DNA from 2 places in the Rhodoferax sp. WC2427 genome. Region 1 is predicted to be linked to the other one. Evidence: predicted binding sites of a transcription regulator. Region 1 holds the regulator's gene; the other holds the start of a gene.
The links. The regulator FliA, encoded in region 1, starts transcription of late flagellar genes. The targets are predictions, from matches to a motif close to CTAAAGTTTNNNNNNNNNNNGCCGNTA.
Positions count from the first base shown of each region.

Region 2: AB3G31_RS08300 (heme utilization protein) is a predicted target of FliA. The motif match lies at 2,344-2,370, and genes of this name have one in related genera.

Region 1 is NZ_CP162006.1:494,552-498,900, reverse strand. It holds gene flhF (flagellar biosynthesis protein FlhF) at 1-1,237, shown strand, start outside; gene AB3G31_RS02380 (hypothetical protein) at 1,230-1,991, shown strand; gene AB3G31_RS02375 (RNA polymerase sigma factor FliA) at 1,991-2,707, shown strand; gene AB3G31_RS02370 (hypothetical protein) at 2,812-3,204, opposite strand; gene flgM (flagellar biosynthesis anti-sigma factor FlgM) at 3,254-3,577, opposite strand; gene flgA (flagellar basal body P-ring formation chaperone FlgA) at 3,673-4,349, opposite strand, start outside.
Region 2 is NZ_CP162006.1:1,750,579-1,754,927, reverse strand. It holds gene AB3G31_RS08310 (HlyD family type I secretion periplasmic adaptor subunit) at 1-43, shown strand, start outside; gene AB3G31_RS08305 (tetratricopeptide repeat protein) at 207-2,117, shown strand; gene AB3G31_RS08300 (heme utilization protein) at 2,553-4,349, shown strand, end outside.

The DNA of each region.
Region 1 (4,349 bases):
ACCTGCGTCGGCGGCCACCATCGCCATGGCGCAGATCCCGGTGGAGGAAGACACCGAGCAACTGGCCATGAGCACGCTGTCGTTCCAGGACTACGTGCGTGAACGCATGCTGCGCCGCCGCCACGAAAGCAGCCCCGACCTGCGCGACGAGATCTTCCCAGCCAAAACTTCGGTGCAGGCCGCGCCCATGCCCCAGGCCCCACAGCGCGCCAAGCCCGTGGTGCACGCAGTGCCGTTTGCGCCACCTGTCGCCCGCCCCAAGCCCGCCCCGGCAGCCGCCACCATCAACTCCAAGGGCATCGTGGACGAACTGCAGGCCATGAAGGACATGATTGAAGAGCGCTTCAACACCATGGCCTGGCTGGGCAAGACCAAGCAGGACCCGATCCAGTCCAACCTGATGCTCAAGCTGATCCGCGCCGGGTACTCGCCCGACCTGGCCCGCGCCGTCATGGAACGCCTGCCCGAAGATGCCACGCCCGCCGAGGCCATCCGCTGGCTGATGGGCGTGCTAGAGCAAAACCTGCGCACCGATGCCGGTAGCAAGCCGATCTTTGAGCAAGGCGGCGTATTTGCCTTGGTGGGTGCCACCGGCGTAGGCAAAACCACGACCGCGGCCAAGCTGGCTGCGCACTGCGCCCGGGTACATGGCCCCAACAGCGTGGGACTGATCACACTGGACACCTACCGGGTTGCCGCCCACGAGCAACTGCGCGCCTTTGGCCGCATGCTGGGCGTGGTAGCCCACCTGGCCCACGACCGCGCGGCCTTGCAAGACCTGCTGGGTCTGCTGGGCAACAAACGCATGGTGCTGATTGATACCACCGGCATCGCCCCCAAAGACCCGCGCAAGCGCGACATGATGGACGTGCTGGACCTGCCCGGCGTGAACCGCCTGCTGGTGCTCAATGCAGGCAGCCACGGCGACACCATGGACGAAGTGCTCACCTCGTTCAAGACCCGGGGCGTGCAACAGGCCATCCTGTCCAAAATCGACGAAGCGGCCAAGCTGGGCCCGGCGCTGGACGCCATCATCCGCCACCAGCTGGTGCTGCGCGGTGTGTGCAACGGCCAGCGCGTACCCGAAGACTGGGAACCGGCCGATGCCAAGAAGCTGGTGCGTGCCTCGATGCGCTCCACCACCAAGTCGGCATTCGACCCCAAGGCCGCCGATCTGAACTTCTTCTTCACCCCGGCACCGATGGATTCCAGCCGCCAGGAACGGGCGCATGCTTGACACCAGCGTCGACCAAGGCGAAAGCCTGCGCCGCATCGCGCCGCAAGCCGCCTGGAGCGTGATCGCCATGGTGACCCGGGGCGACACTGCCACCGAGTTGCCGCTGCTCTGGCAGATCTGCGCGGCCTTGCAAAGTTTTAGCCTGCGCATCACCGTATTGGACGCAAGCTCGGCAGAAACGGAAGACAATCCAGGTTTACAGAACCTGCTGGACCACGCACACTGGCTGGAAGATGCAGACCTTGACGCGCCCCCGTGGCACATCGTGCCCGCCCGTTTGGGGCTGAGCCGTCTGGCACTGCAGACCCGCCAGGATTCCCCCATGTCACCCCCACCACTCCAAGCCCTCAGCCACCTGTTCCGCAGCTGCGACCTGGTCGTGGTGTATGCCGATGCCCAGCTGCTGGCCACCTTGATGCCGGGCAGCCAGGTGCGCCCTCTGTTGGCCGTCACGCCGCGGCGCGCCTCCATCATCGGGGCCTACCAAAACTTCAAGAAACTGCTGCTACAGGCCCGGTTGGTGCCGCTGATTGCCTCGGTCGTCACCGCGCCCTTCAAGAACGCCGAGCTGCTGGCCAAATCCACCGGTCGGGCGCTGCAAAACTGCGCGCACCTGCACCTGGACTGCCAAACCGATTTCATGACCGTACGCTCGTTCCCGCAGCAGCACGCGCGCTGGGATGACGCACACCAGATCGCGCTGCGCCTGATGGCCAGTGCCATCCCGATGGCCCATGGGGTGGGAAGCCGCTGATGTACACCGCCAAAGGCCATATGGACCGCGAGCACATGCTGCGCCAGTATGTGCCCTTGGTACGTCGCCTGGCGCACCACATGATCGCCAAGCTGCCGCCGAACATCGAGCTGGACGACCTGATCCAGGTGGGCATGATCGGCCTGTCCGAGGCGCTCACCCGCTACGAGGTGGCCCAGGGCGTGCAGTTCGAGACCTTTGCCACCCAGCGTATCCGCGGGGCCATGATCGACGAGCTGCGCGAGGGCGACTGGATGTCACGCGGCTCGCGCAAGAGCCAGAAAGAGATCGAGCGCGCCGTGCAGCGGCTGGAGCAGAAGCTGGGCCGCAGCCCGCTGGAGTCCGAGATCGCCACCGAGCTGGAGATGACCCTGCCCGACTACCAGGAACTGCTCGGCAAGGTCCGCGGCACGCAGCTGGTGTACCTGGAAGACATGAATGGCAACTCGGAAGAAGGCGCGGGCTTTCTGGACCGGCACGTAGCCGATGATGCTGCCGACCCGGTGAACCTGCTGCGCGACCACCGCCTGCGCGCGTCGCTGGTCGAGGCCATCAAGACCCTGCCCGACCGCGAGCAGTACATCATGAGCATGTACTACGAAAACGACATGAACCTCAAAGAGATTGCGGCAGTACTGGAGATCACCGAATCGCGCGTCTGCCAGTTGCACAGCCAGTCGATTGCCCGCCTGCGGGCCAAAATGCGGAGCCACTAGCGGGCCGCTATCGTATTTGAAGTAGATTTTGATAGCTGCTCACGCTTATGGCTGTAGCGTGAGCAGTCGATTTGATGCCTTAAAAAAGGCCTAAAATTGGATTTTTAGCTCGCCACCGACGCGTAAATGCGCGCCGCACCGCCCCGGTATGTCCCGGCTTTGCCACCCGAGTACGTGCCCGGTTGCTGGGCCTGGGGCAAAACGGTAGCCAGGGCCCGGTCGACCACCACGGCGCGGCGGGCCAGGTTGGCGCGTTGTTGGGACAGGGTCAAGGAGACTTTTTCCAGCCGGCGGCGCATGCCCGCGTCCAGCGACTGCATGCCGCCGGGGGTGCGGCCCCACACCGCCATATCGGCCATGGCCTGGCGCAGCGCGGTGCTGGCGGCCTCTAAAACAACAGGTTCGCCCGCAATCAGGGCCACAGACACTTCTTCGAGGAGTTGTTCCACGCGCTGCAGGCTGGCTTCCAGGCTGTGATTGGCTGGGCGGGCCGTCATGCGAACTGCTCCGGTGCGGGAACGGACGGATGGAGAGAGAAAACGCCGATTACCGGGTGACGCTGAGCAATTCTTGTGCGTTGTCGAGCATCTTGTCGGCAATCGCTTCGGGGTTGATCTTGAACGTGCCGTTCTTGATGGCAGCCTTGATGTCGGCTACTTTCTTGCTGTCGAAGTCGGAACCGACGGCCCGGTCGTTTTGCTCCAGCGTGCGCGCCAGTGTGGAAACAGACACCTGCGCCCCGGCGGCTGGAATGGCGCGCGCACCCTTCTGCGCCATACCAGCGGGCGCAGCTTCCTTGTCCTGATCGGCTTTCTTGAGCACAGCGGCATTCAGCGCGGCCGTGGTATCTATCCCTTGTCCAATTTTCATCATGCTCTCCAGCAGCCTTGACGTTAAGGCATCGTAGCAATGGTTTCGGCAGCTTTGGCATTTTCTTAAATGTTATATGGCTAAAAAACCAGCTGTTACATCTCAACCAGGATGGTGCGTGCGTCTTGCACCACACCGGACATCACCCGACCGCTGTCCAGGCGCACCTTGGCGGGCTGGCCCACCACGCCGGAGGTGACGGCCTGCCCGTCAGACAGGACCTGGAAGCCCGTGCCCTGGGCCAACACCCGGATCTGGGTGCCTGCCTGGAACACCTGGGCTGGTTTGACCATGGCCTGGCGCACGGTTTGCCCTGCGACCCAGGAGCGGGCGGCCACCTGGCCCATCCACTGCTCGGGGTTGGCTACCACTGGCGAGGCGTCATCGGCCCAGTCAACTTCGGCCTCCATGGCATCGGCGGCGGTCAGCACGCTGCCGGCCACCACATTGGTCTTGGCCACCCAGGCCCGGCCCATGGCCTTGACCGTGACCGGAATGAACACATTCCAACGCGTGGCACCGGCCAGGCAGCGCAGGCCCAGGCGGCTTTTGCCCCACAAGCGGGTGCCCGGTGGCATGTACGGCTCCACCTTGGCGCAGGGCGCCAGCTGCAAGCGCGGGTCCAGCGCCCCCACCGAGACCTCCATGCGCAGCGCCTGGCCATTGACCGGCGGCACCTGCACCATGGCCGATTCCAGCCAGCGCTGGCTGGTGCCGACCATATCGGCCTCGGCCTGGGCACGCGCACCTGTTGCGCACAGCACAACGGCGG
Region 2 (4,349 bases), 1.3 Mb from region 1:
GCCGCTAACGAAGGGCATGAACGAAGCCATTCGCGAACCCTGAGGGCAATAGTATTTCTACTGTGCGGACCAATCTCGTATCTGCGGTCGTCACCGTACTGGGGTACAGCCCCGTTTCTCGATGGGATCTCGGCCCGCTCCCTACGAAATCTACTCGCCTCCACGCTTGAATACATCCTGAAGAACCCAACGCTAAGAACGCCGCAATGACCACATCGAGTAGCGCACGCGATAGGCGTAGCTTCAAAGAGACCCTCAAAGAGGCTCGCATCGGCATCATCGAGTCACAGTACGAGCTTGGTCTGATGTACGCCAACGGCGTGGGCGTGGAGCAGGACATCGAGCAGGCGCTGCAGTGGATCAGGAAGGCGGCCGAGCGTGGGCTAGCCACCGCCCAATACTTAATGGGAACACGCTACGCCGCCGGCTCCGCAGTTGAGAAAGACGATTTCCAGGCATTCCACTGGTTCCAGAAGGCAGCGGACCAGGGTCATTCGAAAGCTATCTGGCGGCTCGGCAGGTTGCATGCCGCGCATCACGACGTGCTGTCTACGCAATGTTTTGCCAAGGCCGCCGAGTTTGGCGTGGCGCAGGCACAACTAGCGTTAGGCGAAGCATTTGCTGCGGGCGTCGGCGTTCTGCAACAATATTCGCAGGCGCAGCACTGGTACCGCCAGGCGGCGGACCAGGGTCTGGCCGGTGCCGAGTATGCGCTGGGCGGACTGTACGCGGAAGGCCGAGGTATCGGGCGGGATCTGGACAAGGCGGCATTCTGGTACGGACGTGCCGCGGAACAGAATTTTCCGGCAGCCCATGTGGCGCTTACCATGCTGGAAGCCAACGATAACCGCTTGAAGAGTCGAGGCCGTGGCCGTAAGCCCGCAGGTGCCCCTGGCATCAATCACGGCCAGGAGCGCTGGCTGAATGTGGCCGACCCCTTTGAGGCCGACGGGCGCTACCACCTGGGATTGATCCACGAACTCGGCTTGGGCGTGCGATGCGATCCGGAACGGGCGCGAGAATGGTATGCGCTCGCCGCGGGCCAGGATCATGCGCCCTCCCAGGCTGCGCTGGCCAAACTGCTGGAACAGGCTGGTCAGCGAGACGAAGCTTTGCACTGGTACCGTAAAGCCGCCGAGCACGGTGACAGCGCCGCGCAGTTCGCATTGGGCCGGCTGTATTCGTCAGCCCAGCCGGGAGGCGCGGAGCACTCAGACTATTTCCTAGGCATGTCCTGGTACATGCGGGCAGCCGCGCAAAATGATGCCCGGGCGCTGCTTACGTTGGGCCATCTGTTCAGTAACGGGCTGGAGGTAATGTCGGTCGAATGCTTCCGGCGCGCCGCCGGCTTAGGCATGGCCGAAGGCCAGTACATGCTCGGCCAACAGTACGCCTTGGGCAAGGGTGTCGGGCGCGACCTCGTTGCGGCATTCGACTGGCACCGCCGCGCGGCTGACCAGGCCTATGCTCCGGCACAGTCGGCGCTGGGTGCGGCGTACCTGAGCGGTGTCGGATTGCCCAAAGACTTTCAGCAGGCACTGGTGTGGTTTTCGAAAGCCGCCCAACAAGGTGATGCCAAGGCCTTGTGGAATCTGGGTTCTATGTATGCCAGCGGCGGCGAGGGACTGAAGCAGGATCTGCGGCAGGCCTTCGTGTGGTGCCAAAAGGCGGCCGATCTCGACTTCGTCCCAGCCCAGGCAACACTGGGCGTGTTGTATGCCCGCTCCCAAAACCCGGAACGGGCGCTGGCCTGCTGGTTGCAGGCTGCGGAGCATGGCGACCCCGAGGCCCAGTACAACCTGGCGGTGGCCCATGCCACTGGCCAGGGCACAAAGCGCAGCCTTGAGACGGCGTTCGGCTGGCTTCTGAAGGCGGCTGCGCAGGGTATTCCGGCGGCGCAGGCCAGGCTTGGGCTGATGTACGCCACCGGTGAAGGTGTGGCAGCCGATGCCATTGAGGCACATACCTGGTTCGTGCTGGCAAGTCAGGCTGGTGACAACGCTGCGCTCGCCAACTGTGAGCGATCAACCGCGCGCCTCACGCCACCGCAGCTGCTAGAAGCAACGCGCCGGGCGACCGCATGGAAGCAGGTCCGCACCAGCTCAAACCTTTTGTAACTGAAGCGATCTCTACTGCTAAATATTTGTACACAAAATGGTTTTTTATTGCCTTCGGGCTATCACTTACAACGAGTTTGTAATTGCCTACAAAGCATATTTCTGAAAATAAATCGAAAAAGCTGCAATTCCATTGTTTTTCGAGCATTTAAAGCTTGACCTGTCACTAAATTGAAAAAATTAAACTGCAAATTGATTTTTTTTGTTAGATTTTTTGAAATTTGCATTCAAGTTATCAATTTTTCTGCCGTCAAAGTAGGTAGGGCGGGATCCGATCTGGAGGCGCCAAGACAAAGGTTCAACCAATGACACACAAAATTTCGGCGCTGCTGGCCGGAGCCCCCACCAACGGCGCCCGCCCGAAAACGTCAAATTGTCTGATACAGTTCCATTTATTTACAATTGTTACAATTGAGTCAGCTTTAGGGGATCGTCATGAGTAACGTAAGCGGCTTTTCAACAGACGTCATCGCGGCGCTGACGACCACACAGATCCAGGCATTCACGACCGATGACATCGCGTCCCTCACCACCGCGCAGATCCAGGCTTTAACCACCACACAGATTCCAGCGTTCAAGACGAACCAAGTCTCAGCATTTACCACCGCTGGTATCGCCGCATTAACGACGACGCAGGTCGCCGCTTTCGCGACCGACGACATCGCCGCGCTCAAGACATCGCAGACCGCGGTACTGACCACGGCGCAGATCGGCGCCCTGACCACGTCGCAAGTCTCCGCCCTGACCACGGCTGAAGTCGCCGCGCTCACCACGGCCCAGGCGCAGGCGTTGAACACCAGCCAGATCGTGGCCTTGCGCACCAGCCAGATCCAGGCGCTGACCACGGCCAGCGTGGCCGCGCTGACCACCACCCAGGTGGCCGCCATCGAGACCACCGACGTGGCCGCGCTGACCACCAGCCAGGTCGCCGTGCTGAACACCGCACAGGCCCAAGCGCTGACCACCGCGCAGATCGTCGGTTTGACGACGTCCGGTATTTCCTCATTGACCACCACCAGCATCGCGGCGCTGACCACCACCCAGGTGGCTGCCATTGAAGCGGTCGACATATCCGCGCTCAAGACCACCCAGGTGGCGGTGCTGAACACGGCCGACGTGGCGGTGCTGAGCACGGCCCAGGTGGCCGCACTCACCACCGCCAGCGTAGCCACGCTGAGCACGGCACAGGCCCAAGCGCTGACCACCGCCCAGGTTGTCGCGCTCACCACCGGTCAGGTTCAGTCGCTGACGACATCGGCCATCTCTGCCCTGACCACGGCCCAGGTGGCCGCGATCGAAACCACCGACATCGCCGCGCTCAGGACCAGCCAGGTCACCGCGCTGAACACCAGCAACGTGGCCGTGTTGACGACCACCCAGGTCGGAGCGCTGACCACCGCCAGCGTAGCAGCACTGACCACCGCGCAGGCCCAGGCGCTGACGACTACGCAGATCGGCGCATTGCTGACCAGCCAAATCCAGGCCATCACCACCGCCGGCGTGGCTGCGCTGACCACCGCCCAAGTGGCGGCCATTGAGACCCGCGATGTCGCGGCACTCACGACCACCCAGGTTGGTGCGCTGACCACCTCCCAGGTGCAGTCGCTGACCACCGCGCAAGTGGTGGCGCTGACCACGGCCGGTATCGCCGCGGTCACCACGGCCGGCATCGCCGCGCTGAGCACCGCCCAGGTCGCCGCCATCGAGACTACCGACATCGCCGCGCTGAAGACAACCCAGGTCGCCGTACTGAACACCGCCGATGTCGCTGTGCTTACCACCGCCCAGGTGCAGGCGCTGACGACCGGTAGCGTAGCTACTCTGAACACCGCCCAGACCCAGGCCCTGACAACGGCGCAGATCGTTGCTCTAAAGACCGACCAGGTCGTTGCGCTTACCACCAATGCGATCGCCGCCTTGACGACGACGCAGGTCGCCGCCATCGAAACCAGCGACATCGCCGCGTTGAAGACCACCCAGGTCGCGGCCCTGACCACCGCCGGCGTAGCCGCCCTGACAACCGCCCAGGTGCAGGCCGTCACCACCGCTGGTGTAGCCGCCTTGACCACCGCCCAGGCCCAAGCGTTGACCACTGCCCAGATCGTGGCGCTGAAGACCAGCCAGGTCGAGGTGCTGTCAACCGCCGCCGTTAGCGCGCTCACCACCACCCAGGTCCTGGCCATCGAGACCCTCGATGTCGCCGCCCTGAAGACCAGCCAAGTCGGCGCCCTG